Regions from separate parts of the Dickeya ananatis genome, predicted to be linked through region 2. Evidence: predicted binding sites of a transcription regulator. Region 2 holds the regulator's gene; the other holds the start of a gene.

Region 1 (10,189 bases), 870 kb from region 2:
CCTTCAACTTGCAGGAAGAAACCGTTTTTATTCTTGCTCAATAACTGGATAGCTTTATCGGTCATTTGCGCCAGTGTCGGCACGGTGGCCGCGCGTTTGGCATTCGGCTCACAGGTTACAACCGGTTTGTCCAGGTTGCCGTGGTAGCTCGCTTGCGGCCCCTGCCAGCGCACCGGCATGTTGCCATCGGCGAATAGCCCCAGCACCGGCTTACTCTGCGTAGCGGCGGTAACGGCGTTCATGCCATCGAGATCCGTCACGATGTGGTAGCCCAGCGCTTCCGCCTGTTCTTTCAGGCTTTTCCCCTGATATTTACCCGCTTTGGCGAGTTCTTTAAAAGTGGCACCACCACCGCCAAGCGTGACATCAGCACGAGTGACCAGTAACTGTTCAGCAATGGAGCCGCGACCGCCGTTTTCCAGTGCGTTGGTCGGGCACTGCTGGCTGGTTTTTTCCGGGCCGTAACACTTGCGGGAGGTCACGTGGGACACCATGGCGGCCGGTGTGGCGTCTTCCAGTTCGGCGGTAGAGACGTTACCCGTCGCTTTGCCTGCCGCTTTAGCGATTTCAATCAGTGTCTTATGGTCTTTGCCATCCACATCAACGCCCAGTGCGCCGTTGTAGGTTTTGACACCGCTGGACCAGGCGGTGGCCGATGCCGCGGAATCGGTGACGTAGTCTGGTTTGCGGGTTTTCTTGTCCAGCGAGTAGTGGGTGTACTGGCCTGTCAGCGGCAGTGCATCGATACCTTTGAAGAAGCCACCAGCCCCCATCGCGTAGTTGCGTGCAGCCGTGATTTCTGAATCGCCCATGCCGTCGCCAATCAGCAGAATCACGTTTTTGGCGGTCTTCGCGTTGAGTGAGGCTTTCAGCATCTCCGTTTGATCGGCACTGAGGCGGCGGGCACCACCGGGTTGGGTGATGTCACCCTGCGCCTGGCGTTGGTAGTCGGCGCTGGCGGCCAGTGCGCTACCTGCTACCAGTGTCATCATCAGGGAAGAGAGCAGTGTTTTGCGAATAATAGCCTTACGAGTCATTTTCATTCACTCTTGGTTAAATTAAGTAACAAATAAACACGACTGGTAAAACCTAGGCGGGAAAAATGACAAAATAATGAATGCAGGCGGAGTCGGTGGGGAAAAAGAGATAAAAAAACGGCTCCAGACTGGAGCCGTTGTGTGGTGTTCGGGCAGGAATCAGGCCAGGCCTTTGGCTTCGGCCGCGGCTTTAACGATAACGGCGAACGCATCGGCTTTCAGTGAGGCACCGCCCACCAGCGCACCGTCGATGTCCGGCTGGGTGAACAGTTCGGCAGCGTTAGCCGCATTAACCGAGCCACCGTACTGGATGATGACCTGTTCAGCGACCGCCGCATCCTGTTTAGCGATGTGGTTACGGATGAATTTGTGCACTGCCTGTGCCTGTGCCGGCGTGGCGGATTTACCGGTGCCGATGGCCCATACCGGTTCGTAGGCAATGACGGTGTTTTCGAACGCTTTCGCGCCCAGCGTGTTCAGCACCGCGTCCAACTGACGTGCACAGACCGCTTCGGTCTGGCCCGCTTCGTTTTCAGCTTCGGTTTCACCGATGCACAGTACCGGAATCAGGCCGGTTTCTTTCAGTACGCCAAATTTTTTGGCGATGAACTCATCACTTTCATGGTGATAGGTACGACGCTCGGAGTGGCCGATGATGATGTATTTCGCGCCGATGTCTTTTAGCATCTCAGCGGATGTTTCACCGGTGAAGGCACCAGCAAGGTTGACGTCCACGTTCTGGGCACCCAGCACAATACGGCTGCCTGCCAGCTGGTGTTTCGCCTGATCCAGATAAATAGCTGGCGGCGCAATGGCTACGTCACAACCGGTGACGGCGCTCAGTTCTTTGCGCAGGCCGGCGATCAGTTCGTGAACCATGCTGGTGCTGCCGTTCAGCTTCCAGTTGCCCATGACTAAGGGATGTCGCATCTTGTTTCCTCCAGGCGAATTGCCAGTTAATCAATACATGGCTGCGTCAGGCAGCCACTCTGACGATGATACAGAACTGCCGATAGTATAGAGTCGAAATGGCGCGGTGGCTCTGTTTTTCGTGCCTAATTCTCGATGTGATCACGAATCAGATAGCGCTAGCTTAATCGGTTCAACAGCGAAGGTTAGCCCTTTTTCACCATGATCAGCCACAACATAGCGCAATGCGCCCTCTGTTTGCTGGTAAAAGCGCTGCCCTTTGCCTTTTTCCAGCAATGTCTCGATTTTTTTCAGGCTTTGTTCGTTGGTGAGCGATGGCATAAAAGTGCGTACCAGTGCTGCCATGTAACCGATGGCTTGTTTACGTCGCCCGCTTTGGTCAGTGTCTTTAGGTTTGGGAAGCCAGGTAATTTGCATGGTTTTAATCTTGCCGGTGCCTTTTTCCAACGCGGTGGATGAATACAGATGATCGTTGATACGGCTGGCTGCTCGCGTCAGGTTCGGTGAGTCGTCTCCGGTGTCGATGACCCGGTATTCACTAATCGGCAGTGACGGGTTACTCAGGTTATAGCGGGTACGAAATTGCACGATGTTCATGTCGAACGAGGGAGAACCCGGCAGCAGGTAAGGGGCGGCTGTCGGGGTTTGAGGCTGGAATAAGCCGTCACTTCTGGCGAAGGGTGTGCAGAGTAGGCCAGCAGACAGGCAACAAACAATCAGCAGGGCATTTTTCATCATTAGTGTATTCGTATCGTCACTCACTGTTGGCATGCTGTGTGATTAAAGCGGGATTCAGGATCAATTGTCAAAATGTGCGGTAAAAAACACAACCTGACTTAAGGTAAACTCATACCCGTAGAACCGTATTCGGGGATAAGAAGACATGACAATACAACAATGGTGTTTTTCGTTTCGTGGCCGCGTTGGTCGCCGGGATTTTTGGTTAGGGATGGTGATCGTGCTGGCGCTGATGGTGGGATTATTCGTGTTGGCCGGTACCGGTTGGCTGGATACCCAGAAGGCGGCGTTTGTACTGGTGATGCTATTGTGGCCGCTGACGGCGATACTGGTCAAAAGGCTGCATGATCGCAACCGAAGTGGCTGGTGGGCGTTATTGCTGGTGGTGGCCTGGATGCTGGGTAACGGCAATTGGTCGATGCTGCCATCGCTCGCGCAATGGGGCGTAGAGCGTTTCTTGCCGACGCTGATTACCGTGATGATGTTGCTTGATTGCGGCGCGTTTGTCGGCACGACAGGTGCGAACCGTTTCGGACCGGCAGCGGAACCGTTGCGGTTCCGCGCGTCCTGAGTGCCGCTTGTTTCTACCGTTTTGTGGTTACTCGACGGTCATCGGGATAGTCGGGATTACCAATAGTGCTCGCTGGTCATATGGCCGGGACGACGACGCAGGTGTTTGCTCATCTGCCGCGTCTCCTTGAGCAACTGCTGCGTGTCTCGCACCATCTGCGGGTTGCCGCATAGCATGACGTGGCTGGTAGCGGCATCCATCGGTAAGCCGACCGCCTCTTCCAGCGCACCGCTTTCAATCAGTGCCGGTACGCGGCCAGTGAGTGAGCCGGGCTGTTCCTCCCGGCTGACAATGGTCTGGATGCGTAACTTACCGTTGTAGCGCTGTTCCAGTTGTTGCATCAGTGGCAGATAGCTCAGGTCGCGAGCGAATCGAGCAGCGTGGACCAGCACGATGTTCTTGAACCGCTCCAGGTCGCGCCCTTCCTGCAAAATCGACAGATACGGGCCGATGGCGGTACCGGTTGCCAGCATCCACAAGGTATCGCAGTCCGGGATCTCCTCAAGTACGAAGAAACCAGCCGCTTCCTGGGTTACCAGCACCTCATCACCTGGCTGGCAACGGTGCAGATGCGGGCTGAGCTTGCCGTCCGGCACGTTAACCAGATAGAACTCCAGCAGCGTGTTGCTGGGTGCGTTGACGTAAGAATAGGCGCGCTGTACCCGCTCGCCATCCCGTTCCAGCGCCAGCTTGGCGAACTGCCCGGCGGTAAACGGCGCTATCGGCGCTTCCAGCCGCAGGCTGAATAAATTTTCCGTCCAGTGTTCAACCTGAATAACTTTACCGGTCACCCACTCTGCCATGGTTATCTGCTCCTGTTTTTGATCTCTCGGGTGTCACAGGGCTGTGTGCAGCCGAGCTTTACGATACGCGATCTATTAACAACAGTGAAACAATTCATGCTGAGCTGCGCATCCCCTGCCGTGATTACAGCAGAAAGTCGTGCAGCGCCTGATCTTTGCGGTCCAGGTAATGGGTGGAACTGATACGACGGATGGTTCGTGACTTGCCGCGGATCAGCAGCGTTTCGGTGGTGGCGATATTGCCTCGGCGTGAAATGCCGTCGAGCAAGTCACCTTTGGTGATGCCGGTAGCGGAAAATATCACGTTGTCGTTGCGCGCCATGTCACCCAGTGTCAGCACGTTGCCTGCTTCAATGCCCATTTCGCGGCAGCGTGCTAATTCCTGTTCGCCTAGGCGGCGGTTTTCCTCGTTATCTTCCTTCACCTGATGGCGGGCCAGCAGGCGCCCTTGCATGTCGCCATCCAGCGCACGGATCACCGCGGCAGAAATAACGCCTTCCGGCGCACCGCCGATGCCGTACAGTACATCCACTTCGCTTTCCGGCATGCAGGTCAGAATAGACGCGGCCACATCGCCATCAGGAATGGCAAAGACTTTTACCCCCAGCCGCTGCATATCTGCGATGACCTGATCGTGACGCGGTTTGGCCAGCGTGATGACGGTCAGCTCGCTCAGCGGTTTACCCAGCCGTTCGGCAACGCGCTTGAGGTTCTCTTCCAACGGTTGGTCAAGATTGATAGCGCCTTTAGCCTGCGGGCCGACAATCAGTTTTTCCATGTACATGTCAGGAGCATGCAGGAAGGCTCCCTGTTCGCCAACGGCCAATACCGCCAGAGCGTTAGCCTGCCCCATAGCGGTCATGCGGGTGCCTTCGATCGGGTCGACGGCGATGTCTACCGCGTCGCCGTTACCGGTGCCCACCTGTTCGCCGATATAAAGCATCGGGGCTTCGTCGATTTCACCTTCGCCGATGACAATCTTGCCGTTGATGTCGACCTGATTGAGCATGATGCGCATCGCCTGCACGGCTGCGTTATCAGCGGCGTTTTTGTCGCCGCGTCCCAGCCATTTGTAGCCGGCCAGCGCAGCGGCTTCGGTCACGCGGGAGAATTCGATGGCTAATTCACGTTTCATGGATACCAGTCCTGCACAGGGAATAAGGAATAAAAGAAGAGTCAGTCGGGGCGTTATGGTAACACAGGCGTGTTGGCGGGCGGGTGAGGGGGAGGGAAAGAAAAAGGGCGCGATAGCCGCGCCCGATCAAGGATAGTGGTGATTTTACTCGTCGTGTTCTTCCCACGCACGGGCGCGTTCCACCGCTTTTTGCCAGCCACGATAGCGGAAATTACGTTCCACGGTTTCGATGCTGGGGCGGAATTCGCGTTCAATGGTGGCTTTGCTCTTCACTTCGTCCAGATCGTTCCAGAAACCGGTAGCCAGACCCGCCAGGAAGGCGGCACCCAGCGCGGTAGATTCACGCACTTGCGGACGCTCAACACGCGTACCCAAAATGTCAGACTGGAACTGCATCAGGAAGTTGTTGGCGACGGCACCGCCATCTACCCGCAGCGCCTGCAAGCGGGTATCGGCATCAGCTTGCATGGCATCCAGCACGTCACGGGTCTGGTAAGCGATGGATTCCAGCGTAGCGCGGATAATGTGATTAGCATTGGCACCACGGGTCAGGCCGAAAATCGCGCCACGGGCGTACGGGTCCCAGTAAGGGGCACCCAGACCGGTAAACGCTGGTACGACATAGACGCCATTGGTGTCTTTCACTTTGGTGGCGAAGTATTCAGAGTCCATCGCGTCGCCAATCAGTTTCAGCTCGTCGCGCAGCCATTGGATAGAGGCACCACCGATAAATACTGCGCCTTCCAGCGCATAGTTCACTTCACCGCGTGGGCCGCAGGCAATGGTCGTCAACAGGCCGTGTTTGGAGCGAACCGCTTCTTTACCGGTATTCATTAGCAGGAAGCAGCCGGTACCGTAGGTGTTTTTCGCCATACCGGGCTGTACGCACAGTTGGCCGTACAATGCGGCTTGCTGGTCACCGGCGATACCGGCGATAGGAATACGGGTACCGCCTTTACCGCCAATATTGGTCTGGCCGTACACTTCAGAGGAAGGACGAACCTGCGGCAACATGGCACGCGGAATATCCAGCACGTCCAGCATGCGTTCGTCCCAGTCCAGCGAATGGATGTTGAACAGCATGGTACGCGAGGCGTTAGTGTAGTCGGTGACGTGGACGCGACCCTGGGTCATTTTCCAGATAAGCCAGGTATCGATGGTGCCGAACAGCAGCTCGCCGCGACGGGCACGTTCACGCGACCCTTCCACATGGTCGAGGATCCATTTCACTTTGGTGCCGGAGAAATATGGGTCAACCACCAGGCCGGTGTTGGCGCGGATGTACTCTTCCATGCCGTCTTTTTTCAGCTTTTCGCAGATATCTGCGGAGCGGCGGCACTGCCACACAATGGCGTTATAAATCGGTTTACCGGTCTCTTTTTCCCACACCACGGCGGTTTCACGCTGGTTGGTAATACCGATACCGGCCACTTCGTCGCTACTGATGCCCGCTTTTGCCAGCGCTTCCACCAGCGTGGAGCTTTGCGACGCCCAGATTTCCATCGGGTCGTGTTCTACCCAGCCCGCCTTGGGGTAAATCTGGGTGAATTCCCGCTGGGATACGCTGACGATGTTGGCGTCATGATCCAGCACAACAGCTCGTGAACTGGTTGTGCCCTGGTCGAGCGCGACGATGTATTTTTTTTCCTGGTTCATAAACGTAATCCTGTTAGCGGAGTAGGGTCAGACCTTACGAGTTTGGGCAGAGGCCGCCGTGTCGGTGTCGCTATCAATGGCGCAGACATCACAAGGCAAGTTACGGCCAATCAGGGTGCGATAGCCAAATGCGCCCAGACAGGCTCCGACGATCGGGGCGAAAATCGGTATCAGTATATAAGGGATGTCACGTCCGCCAGTCAGCGCGATTTTGCCCCAGCCAGCGAAGTAGGCAAACAATTTCGGACCGGCATCACGCGCCGGGTTCATGGCAAATCCGGTCAACGGGCCCATTGATGCGCCAATAACCGCGATCAGAATCCCTATTAACAGCGGTGCCAGCGGGCCACGCGGAATACCATTGCCGTCATCAGTCAGTGCCAGAATCAGACACATCAAAATGGCGGTGATAACGGTTTCCACCATGAAGGCCTGCATCACGGAAATGTGCGGGTTCGGATAGGTGGAGAAGACACCTGCCAGATCGAGGCTTTCCACACTACCACGCACAATATTGTGCGTTTGTTCGATGTTATCGAACAGGTTGTGATAGAGGCCATAGACCAATGCCGCCGAACAGAACGCGCCAGCGACCTGTGAAACGATATAAGGCAGGACTTTGCGGCCATCGAAGCAGGCAAACAGCCACAGGGCGATGGTGACCGCAGGGTTGAGGTGAGCACCGGAAATCGCGGCGGTCAGGTAGATCGCCATCGCGACGCCCAACCCCCAGATAATACTGATTTCCCATAGCCCCAGACTGGCTCCTGCCAGTTTCAGAGCCGCTACACAGCCAACGCCAAAGAAGATCAACAGGCCAGTACCGAGAAACTCGGCAACGCACTGGCCTTTAAGGGTAGAAATATCAGATTGACTCATAATGCTTGTTCCTGCTTGTAGGCTACAGCATGGTGGTTGACGCAGGCCTCTATGGGTCTGCGCGTTTCAGGCCTGTCTCGTTCATCTTTGGCGATTCGCGGTCAGGCTCTTTTTGTATTTCGGATGTGAATTTATCGTTAATGTTCGAAAACGAGAAATATCGAAATCAAAATGTGTGTGATGCGTCAAGAAAATGCGCGCATTCGCGTAATTGGACACAAAACTGTCATCCGGTCAGCGGATAGGTGTTAATCAGGGTGTTAAATTTATTAACATTAATACCGTTTAACAATATTTCGGGTGATTTTCAGTCTGTACTGATGGCGCGTGAGCGAAAAAGCAGGCAGAGTCGCTGTTTTACCGGTAGTGCGCTGGACACGCTTGATCCGGCTACATACAATTTGGCTGGCGTTTACGTCCGGCGTAGCCATAACAGATGTGCAGGCTGAGTGCGTAAGGCGGCATGAGATATCTGTTTGTGAAACCCGTGCCGGTGCATACCTGCTCGCGGGATACCGTGCGTGGCACACCTGTTCGTGATACATCTGCGTTAACCGGCTCAGGCCGTGCGATCAAAAGGGGTTAGAAGTTATGTCATTTGAAGTGTTTGAGAAGCTGGAAGCGAAAGTTCAGCAGGCGATTGACACGATCACGCTGTTGCAGATGGAAATCGAAGAGCTGAAAGAGAAGAACAATGCGTTGTCGCAGGAAGTGGAGAGCATGGCGGGTAACCGTGATGCATTAATGAGCGAGAACGAGCAACTCAAGCAGGAACAGTCGGTATGGCAGGAACGTCTGCGTGCGCTGCTGGGTAAAATGGAAGATGTTCAGTAACTGCCGATGTCACACAGACAACGGCGCACAGGGCGTCTGTGACGCCCTTGGCAACCTGGCCGGTTATTCCAGATCCAGCGGATCTTCAGACAGGATAATACCGGTGTTGTCAGCATAAAGGTGATCGCCCGAGAAGAACGTCACACCGCCGAAATTCACCCGAATATCCGTTTCACCGATGCCTTCGCTCGCTGCACCAGCCGGTGTCGCCGCCATCGCCTGAATGCCGATATCCAGCTCCGATAAATCGTCTACCTGGCGTACCGCGCCATAGACCACGATACCTTCCCATTCGTTTTGCGTGGCCAGACGGGCCAGTTCAGCGTCAACCAGCGCACGGCGTACAGAACCGCCGCCGTCGATCAGCAAGACGCGGCCACTGCCGTTTTCTTCCAGTATATCGAATAGCAGGCCGTTATCTTCAAAGCATTTTACTGTGACGATTTTGCCGCCGAATGAACTACGTCCACCAAAATTGGAGAAAAGAGGCTCAACGACATTGACCTCTTCATGATAGATATCACACAGTTCGGAAGTATCGTATTTCATAGGAGTCACGTTTGTTGCCGCTGGAGAGTGTGGGACTGAGTATATCCCTTTATGTTTGTTGTTGGCAAAATCATCAACAGCGGCTTTGACCCGCATCAGTAATCGGTTGTGATTTTGCCAACTGGAACAAACGTGTTGCCCGTTCCATCTTGACTGAATCTGGTTTAGCTCAGCAGTACGCCTACCGCGAACAACAAATTGGTGAGTAACGCGCCTTTCACGGTTTTTTCCAGCATCGGACGCATGCTGAATGCGGTGGTTTCGCGCATCACATAGCGGCCTTGTTTCACCAGTAACGGCAGCGCCAGAATAAACAGCCAGCCCGCCAGCGTATGCAGGTACAGCATCGCGAAGAGGGCCAGACAAACCGGTGCCGTCATCAGTAACATCATGTGGTAGCGGCGGGCTTTATAAGCACCGAGCCGTACCGCCAGCGTGTTTTTACCGTTTTCCCGATCGCTGTCGATATCGCGCAGATTGTTGATATTGAGCACCGCGACGGCCAGCAGGCCACAAGCGGTTGCTGGCAGGATAACGCTGCTATCGAAGTGGCCGGTTTGCAGGTAGTACGACCCGGCTACGCTAAGCCAGCCAAAGAAAATCAACACCGAGATATCACCCAACCCGATGTAACCGTAAGGTCGGTTGCCGACGGTGTAGGTAATCGCGGCCAGAATCGCCAGCAGGCCGAGCGCCAGGAATACCACGACATCCACCGGTTTTTCGCAGGCCAGTGCCACCAGCGCGCTACCGGACACCACGGTGAGCACCACGGTGATGAGCAGCGCCTTACGCAGTTCCGCCAACGTGATAGCCCCGGTCTGGATCCCGCGTAGCGGGCCGATACGGTCTTCCTTGTCGCTGCCTTTCACCGCATCGCCATAGTCGTTGGCCAGATTGGAGAGAATTTGCAACAGCCCGGCGGTAATCAACGTCAATAACGCCACGCCGGGTTTGAAATTGCTGTGCCAGCAGGCGATGACGGTGCCGGTAACGATGGAGGCAAAAGCCAGCGGCAGCGTCTTGGGACGCAGGCTGTCGAGCCAGGCTTGAGTTT
Region 2 (10,189 bases):
CCGACAGCGGTAATCAGAAAGCCGAGTGCGGCTACCCACACGTGCTCGCCAGCCTGTTGACCCACCATCGGCGGGAAAATGATATTCCCGGCACCGACGAACAAGGCAAAGGTCATGAAGCCCAATGCCACGATATCTTTGGAAGTTAAACGATGACTCATAATGTATGTTGTTGTTGCCTGTAAAAATGGTGTTGCCGGCACAAACCGGGCGCGTAAAGCGGCGCACGCAAGCAGCGAGACAGCCGAGCGATGTGCAGGATTATGATGTGAGGTTTTATTGCACAGCGTTAATGGGGGCTAAGTAAAACGTTTATAGCAATAAAAGGCAATACGTGATCGGTAAACCAGAACATTAATCTGATCTTCAATACAAAGTCAGCATTAGAATTTATATTTTCACTCACAGACTATACATGATTTGTGCATGAAAACAGTTTACAGCGCGAAAGATAAGCTCAAATTTCCATCATAGAGCAACAAATAACCATATTAAAAACTTATGAGAATAAAAAACGCCGGTAGGGTATACCGGCGTTATAAAAAAGCACAGAGCACCGACTAACAGCAATGACAAACGTGGTTAGCGATATTCACGACCAGTTTGAGTTTTGCCCATTGCTGTTCTTCCGACAACGTATTGCCCTCTTCGGTAGAGGCAAAGCCACACTGCGGGCTCAGGCACAGTTGGTCCAGCGCCACATAACGTGTTGCTTCGTCGATGCGTTTTTGTACTTCATCTGCGTTTTCCAGTTGCCCGTTTTTGGTGGTGATAAGACCCAACACCACTTTCTGATGACCAGGCTTGATGAAGCGCAGCGGCTCAAATCCACCCGCCCGCTCAGTATCGTATTCGAGGAAAAAGGCATCCACATTCACTGTCCCGAACAGTGTTTCCGCCACAGGTTCATAGCCACCTTCGGAAATCCAGGTAGAGCGGAAATTACCACGGCAGACATGCAGGCCCACCACTAAATCGGCCGGTTTGCCTTCCAGCGCTTTATTAAGCACTTGCGCATAGGTACGGCACAGATAATCCGGGTCATCGCCACGCTCACGGATCTGGCGTCTCTGGTCTTCAGAGCACAGATAAGCCCACACCGTATCGTCCAGTTGCAGATAACGGCAACCGGCATCATAGAAGGCACGGATGGCATCACGCCAGGTCAGCGCCAGATCGTCGAAGTAGTCGGCCAGATCAGGATAGACAGTGCTATCAATCACTTTACGACCGCCACGGAAGTGCAACACGCTCGGGCTGGGGATCGTCATTTTAGCAACAGCGTCGCCAGACACACGTTGGAGGAAACGAAAATCCTCCAGCATCGGATGCTGGGGATTAAAGCTGACCTTACCGGTGACTTTTACGCCACGGGCTTTCGTCTGTACACCAGTGAACTGGATGCCCTGCTCCGCTTCATAACGTTCCACGCCATTGAGGCTGTCGAAGAAGTCAAAGTGCCACCAGGCACGACGGAATTCGCCATCGGTCACCAATTGCAGACCCGCGGCACGCTGCAATTCCACGGCACGCTGGATTTCCTGATCTTCAACACGGCGTAACGCGGCGGCATCGATCTCACCGGCCTGAAACTGTAAACGAGCCTGCTTAATAGCCGCCGGACGCAACAAACTGCCGACCACATCGGCACGAAACGGAGGAAGGGCTTGTGTCATGTTTTGCTCCTGCACGTCTGACCCCAAATAGCCGATTTCAGACGTTTGGTTTCAGACAAGTCGATTTTTAGATGAATGCGTTTTCAGTAGAAATAGTTTTCTATGTAAATAGTTTTTAATAAAAATAATTTCGCCACTGAATTTTATAGCCATCCAGACGGCTAGAAGTAAAACTATCCTGTCATGCATTTTTCTCAACGACAATGGAGGAATTTTCACGACACATGAAATAAATTCATTTTCATCAATTTGTTGCAGAAACACTCGTTGAGGCAGGCGTCAGGTCATCAAGACCGAGTGCTTGTCTGGTTTGCTCACGCACTCGTTCCGGCAAAGGCAGATAGCCGTCCTGGCTGACCAGCGCCTGTCCTGACACTGACAGCACCCGGTCCAAAAACGCGGCTGTCAGTGGCTCCAGCGGCTGGCCCGGCGCTTTATTCACGTAGATATAGAGATAGCGGGTGTAAGGATAACGTCCGCTACGGATAGTGTCGGCGGTCGGTAACACGTAGTCGTCTTTGTCGCTGGCAGCCAGTGCCAGCACTCGCACCCCGCTGGCGCGAAAACCAATACTGGCGTAACCGATGGCATTCACCGATGCGGCCACCGCCTGCACGACTGAAGCAGAACCGGGAAGCTCATTGACCTGCGGCAGAAAGTCGCCACCGCACAACGCTTGTTGCTTGAAAAAGCCATACGTGCCAGACGCGGAATTACGGCCATAACGCAGTAGCGAGCGCTGTTGCCAGACGCCGTTTAGCCCCAACTCCTGCCAGCGCTGTACCGTTTTCCCCGCGCCACAGCGGCGGGTTACCGAGAAAATGGCGTCCAGTTGACGCACCGTCAATCCGCTTAACGGGTTATCCTGATTGACTAATACCACCAGTGCATCCAGCGCGACCGGCACCGCCGTTGGCGCATAGCCATAATGCTGCTCGAACGCTTCGATTTCGCTACTTTTCATTGGCCGGCTCATCGGTCCCAGTTGCGCCGCCCCTGCTGCCAGTGCCGTTGGCGCTGAAGATGAGCCCGCCGCCTGAACCTGGAGATTAACACCGGGATGATGCTGACTGAAATCCGCCGCCCAGAACGTCATCAGGTTCGCCAGCGTGTCGGAACCCGCACTGGAAAGGTTACCCGCCAGCATCGCCTGCGGCGCAGCAACAAGCTGACCAGACAAGCATAACAGCAAAGCAAACAGGTAATGGATGGGTCTCATGTGCGTTTTCCATCGGAGTGAAAAGTGAAAGAAGTGAAAGACAAGAGCGCACTATTCTCGGCACTGCGGCGGGGACAATCAAGCCCCGCCACATTGCTTAGCGCAGCGGATTCGCGGCATTCTGATTTAATACCGAACGGACAATCAGCCGATTTGGCAATGTAAACATGAAGCGGGATCCCACACCTTCTTCGCTGAGGATCTCCAGACGAGAGTCATGATGACTGAGCGCGTGCTTGACGATAGCCAGCCCCAGTCCACTGCCGCCGGTCTGGCGCGAACGGGCTTTGTCGACACGATAAAAACGCTCCGTCAGACGGGGAAGATGTTCTGCGGCAATGCCCGGACCGTTATCGCTAACCTGGAACTGCGCGCCCTGTGGCGTTTGCTGCCAGCACACCTCAATACGCGTGCCCTGCGGCGTGTGGTTCACCGCGTTATACACCAAATTCGACACCGCGCTACGCAACTGCTCCTCGTTGCCGAACACCTGTAACTGCTCATTGACGCGAAACACAATCTCATGACGCCCCTGACTCAGGGTGTCGGCTTCGCGTTTAAGCACCCGCAACATCAGCGGAATATCCACCTTTTCGTTAAGATCGATAGCCGCAGCGGCTTCAATACGCGACAACGTCAGCAGTTGCCGCACCAGCCCATCCATCCGGCGGGTTTGTTCCTGCATGGTGTGCAGTGCCTTAGCCTGCAAAGCACCATCCAGCGATTCGTCGTTCATCATTTCCAGATAGCCTTGCAACACCGTCAACGGTGTGCGCAGCTCATGGCTGACGTTGGCGAAAAAGTTACGCCGCGCCCCTTCGAGTTGATGCATTTGGGTGACATCACGCGCCACCATCAGCAACTGCCCTTCTGAATACGGCATCACCCGGAATTCAACATGATGCGCATTTTTCAGCGTCAGCGTCAGCGGGCGGCTGAAATCTTGCTGTTGCATATACTGGGTAAATTCTGGGTAGCGCAACAAATTGAGGATATTCTGACCATTATCTTCCGGCCAGCGAAAACTCAGCAGGTGCTGCGCCAGCCGGTTACACCAAATGATGACGCCCTCTTCGGTGGTGATGACCACCGCATCCGGCAGCGATTCCGCCCCACTGCGGAAACGTTTGATCAGCAACGCCAGCTCGCGCCGCCGACGGCGATTACGCAACTGCATTTGGTACAAACCGTAGAACAACGGTTCCCAGCTCCAGCGGCCGGGCGGCGGGGTCATACTGCGGTCAACCCACAACCAGTAGGACAAGCGCAGTTGGTTATAAAAGTTCCAGCACAGTGCCGTCAGCACCGACGCCAGTAAAAACCAGGGCAGATAACCGATGATCAGCCCCAGCAATAAGCCGGGCAAACAAAAAAAAGCCAGCTCCAGCGCCAGCTTTTTCCAGGACAAACGTTCTAGCACGTCAGATTTTCTCCGGGACTCACGCTATCAATAACGTGTTGAGAAACGGTATCCAGTTCCCCGAACGGTCTGAACCATCTTGTCGTGTCCACTGGTCTCCAACGCCTTGCGCAGACGGCGGATATGAACATCCACAGTGCGATCCTCAACATAAACGTTAGTGCCCCACACATGATTGAGCAACTGCTCACGACTATATACCCGTTCAGGGTGGGTCATAAAGAAATGCAGCAGTTTGAACTCCGTTGGCCCCATGTCCAGCGCATGCTCTTCCGTGGTCACCCGGTGAGAGGAAGGATCCAGACTTAAGCCGCGCATTTCGATCACTTCTTCCACCGCCATCGGCGAAATCCGACGCATCACCGCTTTGATGCGCGCCACCAACTCTTTAGGTGAAAACGGTTTGGTGATGTAATCATCGGCACCGACTTCAAGACCGCGAACACGATCTTCTTCTTCACCACGGGCCGTCAGCATCATGACCGGAATATCCCGCGTCAGCGCTTCACGCTTCATGTGCTTGATAAACTGTAAACCGGACCCACCGGGCAGCATCCAGTCCAGCAGCACCAGCTCAGGATAAGGTTCAGCCAGGCGGTTCACCGCGCTGTCGTAATCCTCGGCCTCAACCGGCTGATAGCCGTTCTGCTCAAGCACGAAGCACACCATCTCGCGAATCGGCGCTTCATCTTCCACCACCAAAATACGTCTTGCCATATCAATCCTGCCGTTAATCGTCACGGTTAGCGTGCGGTGTGCATTATGCGTCAGTTTTATGACAGATTTATGAAAAATCCCCCGACAAACCACGCCTCTGACGCGGCCTTGCCACCGCCACCGCCCGGCTCATTTTCTCCGCCGTACCACGCCATGTCGCCAGTTCATACAGATATTATGGGACATGCCCTAAACTGCACGCCTATAATCGCCGATGATAAAGACGCGGCGTTTCGCCATAACTACGGTGCCCGCCTTGTGCCGTTGTCTGAACACCGCCCAAAACAACATCTCGTTTGCACTCACCTGCAGGGAGTCTCATGCGAATTATTCATACGTCTGACTGGCATCTCGGTCAGTACTTTTATACCCGGAGCCGTGCGCCTGAGCATCAGGCTTTTTTGCACTGGCTGGTACAGCAGGTTGAGCAATATCAGGCCGATGCAGTAATAGTAGCAGGTGATGTGTTCGACAATGGCGCACCACCCAGCTACGCCCGAGAAATGTATAACCAGTTTGTGGTGGCGTTGCAGCGTACCGGTTGCCAGTTGGTGGTACTCGGCGGCAATCATGACTCCGTCGCGACCCTGAACGAATCCCGCGCGTTGCTGGCCTGCCTGAATACCCAGGTGTTCGCCGGTTTTGACGGCGATATCCATGAGCAAGTGCGGGTACTGAATAACCGCGACGGCGAACCCGGCGCGATGCTGTGTGCGGTTCCGTTTCTGCGTCCGCGCGATGTGCTCACCAGCCAGGCGGGCCAGTCTGGCACGCAAAAACAACAGGCGTTACAGGACGCTATCGCCAGTCATTATCAGCGCTGCTACCAGCTTGCCTGCGAGCAGCGTGCAGCATTGGGGAAAGAACTACCGATTGTGCTCACCGGGCACCTCACCACCGTGGGCGTCGCCACATCGGATTCCGTGCGCGATATTTACATCGGTACGCTGGATGCCTTCCCGGCACAGGCGTTCCCACCGGCTGACTACATTGCGCTTGGGCATATTCATCGTCCACAGCGTGTGGCGCAATGCGAACACATCCGCTACAGCGGCTCACCTATCCCCTTGAGTTTTGATGAACTCAATCATGAGAAATCGGTCTATCTGGTGCACTTTGAGCAGGGGAAATTGCAAGAAGTCACCGCGCTGACGATACCGAGCGAACAGCCGATGCAACTGGTGAAAGGCAATCTGCCGGAGATAGAACGCCGTCTGGCCGGGTTCCGCGATTATCATGGCGACAAACCGGTATGGCTGGATATTGAAATCGCCACGCAGGACTACCTGAGCGATATCCAGCAACATATTCAGGCACTGACCGAGCCTCTCAATGTGGACGTGATCCTGCTGCGTCGTGCCCGGGAACAGCAGCAACAAATGCTGGTGCAACTGGAAAAAGAGACGCTGGAAGAGTTACAACCGGCTGAAGTATTTGAACGACGTCTGGCGCTGGAAGACGGTCTGGATGAGGCTCGCCAGCAACGTCTGAAGGGATTGTTCAATCGGGTTATGCAGGAGATTGACGCACAGCGACAGGAGACGTCCGTATGAAAATTCTTAGCCTGCGCCTGAAAAACCTTAACTCATTGCAGGGCGAGTGGAAAATCGACTTCACGCGCGAGCCGTTTGTCAGCAATAGCCTTTTCGCCATCACCGGGCCTACCGGTGCCGGGAAAACCACCTTGCTGGACGCCATCTGTCTGGCGCTCTACCACCAGACACCACGCCTGAAAGTCAGCCCCAGCCATAACGAATTAATGACCCGCCACACGGCCGAATGTCTGGCTGAGGTGGAATTCGAGGTAAAAAACGTCGCTTACCGCGCGTTCTGGAGCCAGCGTCGGGCCCACAACAGCCCGGAAGGCAATCTGCAGCCCCCCAAGGTTGAGCTGGCACTGTGCGCCGACGGCAAGATCCTGACCGATAAAGTGAACGACAAGCTGGCGATGATAGCCGACCTTACCGGGCTGGATTTCGATCGTTTCACCAAGTCGATGATGTTATCTCAGGGGCAATTCGCCGCGTTCCTCAACGCCGATGCCAATCAACGGGCGGAATTACTTGAAGAGCTGACCGGCACCGATATTTATGGGCAGATCTCCGAACGCGTTTTTGAGAAACACAAAGAAGCCCAAAGCCAGTTGGAAACCTTACGGGCTAAGGTCGCCACGCTGGAATTATTGAGTGACGAGCAACGCCAGGCGCTGGAACAGCAACTGGAGGCCATCCGCCAACAGGAGCAATCCATATCGATACACCGGGAAGAGGTCCTGGCGCATCAACGTTGGTACGACACGCTGCTACAGCTCCAGCAGGCACAACAGCACGCGCAACAACAACACGCCTCACAGCAGCAATTACAGCAGCAGTCACAACCGCAACTGGATAAACTGGAACGTGGCGAACCAGCGGAAAAACTACGCCCCCGCTTCGACGAGCGAGGGCGGGCGCAACGGGAAAAACAGCGGCTGAGCCAACAGTTGACGAACGTGCACCAGCAAATCAGCCGCCAGCAGGAAGCCCTGAACCAACTGAAAACACAGCTGGAAAAAGCGCTGTCTGCACGCCAGCAACATGCGGACTACCGTCAGCAACAAGAAACACTGATCAACGAGCGGATTCTGCCGCTTGATCATCACATCGCCACCCTACAGACACAGCGCAACCAGCAACAGCAAGCGTTAGATAATCTGGTTGAACAGCAAAAAATGCTGATAACCACGCTGGCCAGATTGCAGCGCCAGCAAGAACAAACACGGCAGCGGCTGGAAGATATTGATACCTATCGCCAGCAGCATAGCCGCCACCAGCATCTGGGTAGCCATATTCCACTGTGGCAGGCGCAATTCCCGCAGCAGCAGAAATGGCAGCAGGACCTGCACGTCGTGCAGGAAAAGGCGGCACAGCAACAGATTCAGGCGGAATACCTCGACCAGCAGCGCGCTTCGCTGGTCGAGAAACAGCAGGCGCAGCAAAATGCCAGTGAGCGCGCCCAACAACTGCTGAATGACCATCTGAAGCAGGATGAACAGATGGAAGCGGAACACCCGCTGGCAGGCTTGCGTCAGCAGTTGGCACGACGCATGGCGGAACGTCCGGATCGCCAGCAACTGGCTACCAGTGCAGCGGTACTGCAACGGTTGATTAGCCAGCGCACCCTATTGGAAGCGCAACAGCTGGAGACACTGCAACGGATTCAAACGCTGGAAGAACTGCAGGTGCAGCAACGTCGGGATTATCAAAATCAGGCCAGCCATCTGGCGGATCTCGATAAACGTCACGAGCTGGAACTGCACATCGTTAGCCTGGAAAAAGAACGTCAGCAATTGCAACCGGGCAAAGAATGTCCGCTGTGCGGTTCAACGCACCACCCGGCAGTGGAGCTTTATCAGGCGTTGCGCCCCTCAGAAACCCAGATTCGATTGCACGCGCTGCGTCAGGAAGTCGAGACGCTGAAAGCTAACGTCGTGCAAACCGAAACCCAGCTTCAGTTGCAAAAACAACATCGCCAGCAGCAACAAAACGCACTTGAGAGCGTCCAGCGTGATTACGAGTCGCTGCGCCAACAGTGCCAGTCAGTGAGTGAGCGTTTACTGGTGAGCTTCGATCCACTCCAATTGCCGACGCTACACCAGTGGATTGAATCCTGCGATGCTCAAGAACAGTCGCTACAGGCGCAAATTGCCAGTCGTGAGCGCAACCAACGTCACATTCAGGAAAGTAAGGATTTACTCACGTCTGCCCAGCAACTGCTGGCGCAAACCGTACAACAGCTGGCGCTGAACAGCCAGCAGCAGGACGCGTTGCAGGCATCACGTGATGAACTGCGGTTATTACTGGATAAAACCGAACGTGAACTGGCTCGGCTGCACGACAGCCTGAGCCAAACGATGGAAACCTTCGGGCTGACCGCGCCGACACTGGCACAGCAGGAAGAGTGGTTACGCCAGCGCCAGACAGAATGGTTACGCTGGCAGGAAAACGAGCACGAACAGAATCAGTGCCGCCCACAACTGGCCGCGCTGGAAGCGGAAATCATCGCCAGCCAGCGGCGACTGGAAGAGACCGAGAATGCCATCAAAACCGGCCAGCTGCAGTTGACAGAAACCCAACGCACGCTGGAACAGGCACAGCAACAACGCTGGCAATTGATGGGCAATCAGGCGGTCAATGACGTGCTCAAGCAATTGCGGCAGGTCAGCCAGACACTGGAGCAGGAAGGCCTGCAAGCGCAGCAACAGTGGCAACAAGGCCAGTCACTGCAAAGCCGTCTTGGCGGGGAAATCGACAGTCTGGAGCAACAAAGCCAGCATGCCGAGACGGCGTTACGACAGCTTCAGGCTCAGTTTGCCGAAGAACTGGTCGCTGCCGGGTTCGATGACGAAACCGCGTTTCGTCAGGCCTTGCTGGATGAGGCTGAACGCCAGCAGCTCGTCACCTTAAAAGAGCGCCTTAACCAGCGCCAGCAACAGGTCGATGCCTTGCTACAACAGGCAAATAGCGCGCTGGAACACCATCTGGCGTCGCGACCGGAATCCATGCCAGAAGGCATCAACGACTGGGATATCCGCCAGTTACTTTCCGGACTCGGCGATATGGTAAAAGTCGAAGCCGAACGACAAGGCGAGTTACGCCAGCAACTGGCCAGTGACCAGCAACGCCGCGATAAGCAACGTCAGTTACTTGAAGCTATCGAACGTGGTCAGCACGTGTGTGATGACTGGGGCTATCTCAATCAGTTAATCGGTTCGCAAAAAGGCGATAAATTCCGCCGTTTCGCACAAGGATTGACGCTGGATCACCTGGTGTTTCTGGCCAACCACCAGCTCTCACGGCTGCATGGGCGCTACCTGTTGCAACGCAAAGCGTCTGACACGCTGGAGTTGCAGGTGGTCGATACCTGGCAGGCTGACGCCGTTCGAGACACCCGAACCTTGTCCGGCGGCGAAAGTTTTCTGGTCAGCCTGGCACTGGCGCTGGCGTTATCCGACCTGGTGAGCGCGAAAACCCGTATCGACTCGCTATTTCTTGATGAAGGGTTCGGTACACTGGATGGCGAAACGCTGGATACCGCGCTGGACGTGCTGGACAACCTCAATGCCTCCGGCAAAACCATCGGCGTTATCAGCCATGTGGAAGCGATGAAAGAGCGCAT

What was found. The regulator PhoB, encoded in region 2, activates phosphate uptake and scavenging genes when phosphate is short. The targets are predictions, from matches to a motif close to CTGTCATAAAACTGNCNNAT.
Region 1: the regulator PhoB is predicted to act here: its motif matches at 7,962-7,981, upstream of FGI04_RS17790 (MIP/aquaporin family protein).

The regions. Positions count from the first base shown of each region.
Region 1 is NZ_CP040816.1:3,986,949-3,997,137, reverse strand. It holds gene phoA (alkaline phosphatase) at 1-1,043, opposite strand, end outside; gene tpiA (triose-phosphate isomerase) at 1,197-1,967, opposite strand; gene FGI04_RS17815 (DUF1454 family protein) at 2,109-2,702, opposite strand; gene FGI04_RS17810 (DUF805 domain-containing protein) at 2,851-3,276, shown strand; gene fpr (ferredoxin--NADP(+) reductase) at 3,333-4,079, opposite strand; gene glpX (class II fructose-bisphosphatase) at 4,204-5,214, opposite strand; gene glpK (glycerol kinase GlpK) at 5,359-6,870, opposite strand; gene FGI04_RS17790 (MIP/aquaporin family protein) at 6,898-7,749, opposite strand; gene zapB (cell division protein ZapB) at 8,341-8,583, shown strand; gene rraA (ribonuclease E activity regulator RraA) at 8,647-9,132, opposite strand; gene FGI04_RS17775 (1,4-dihydroxy-2-naphthoate polyprenyltransferase) at 9,297-10,189, opposite strand, start outside.
Region 2 is NZ_CP040816.1:3,112,868-3,123,056, forward strand. It holds gene brnQ (branched-chain amino acid transport system II carrier protein) at 1-161, opposite strand, end outside; gene FGI04_RS13725 (cobalamin-independent methionine synthase II family protein) at 561-1,676, opposite strand; gene FGI04_RS13730 (PstS family phosphate ABC transporter substrate-binding protein) at 1,921-2,895, opposite strand; gene phoR (phosphate regulon sensor histidine kinase PhoR) at 2,993-4,315, opposite strand; gene phoB (phosphate response regulator transcription factor PhoB) at 4,343-5,032, opposite strand; gene sbcD (exonuclease subunit SbcD) at 5,353-6,585, shown strand; gene FGI04_RS13750 (AAA family ATPase) at 6,582-10,189, shown strand, end outside.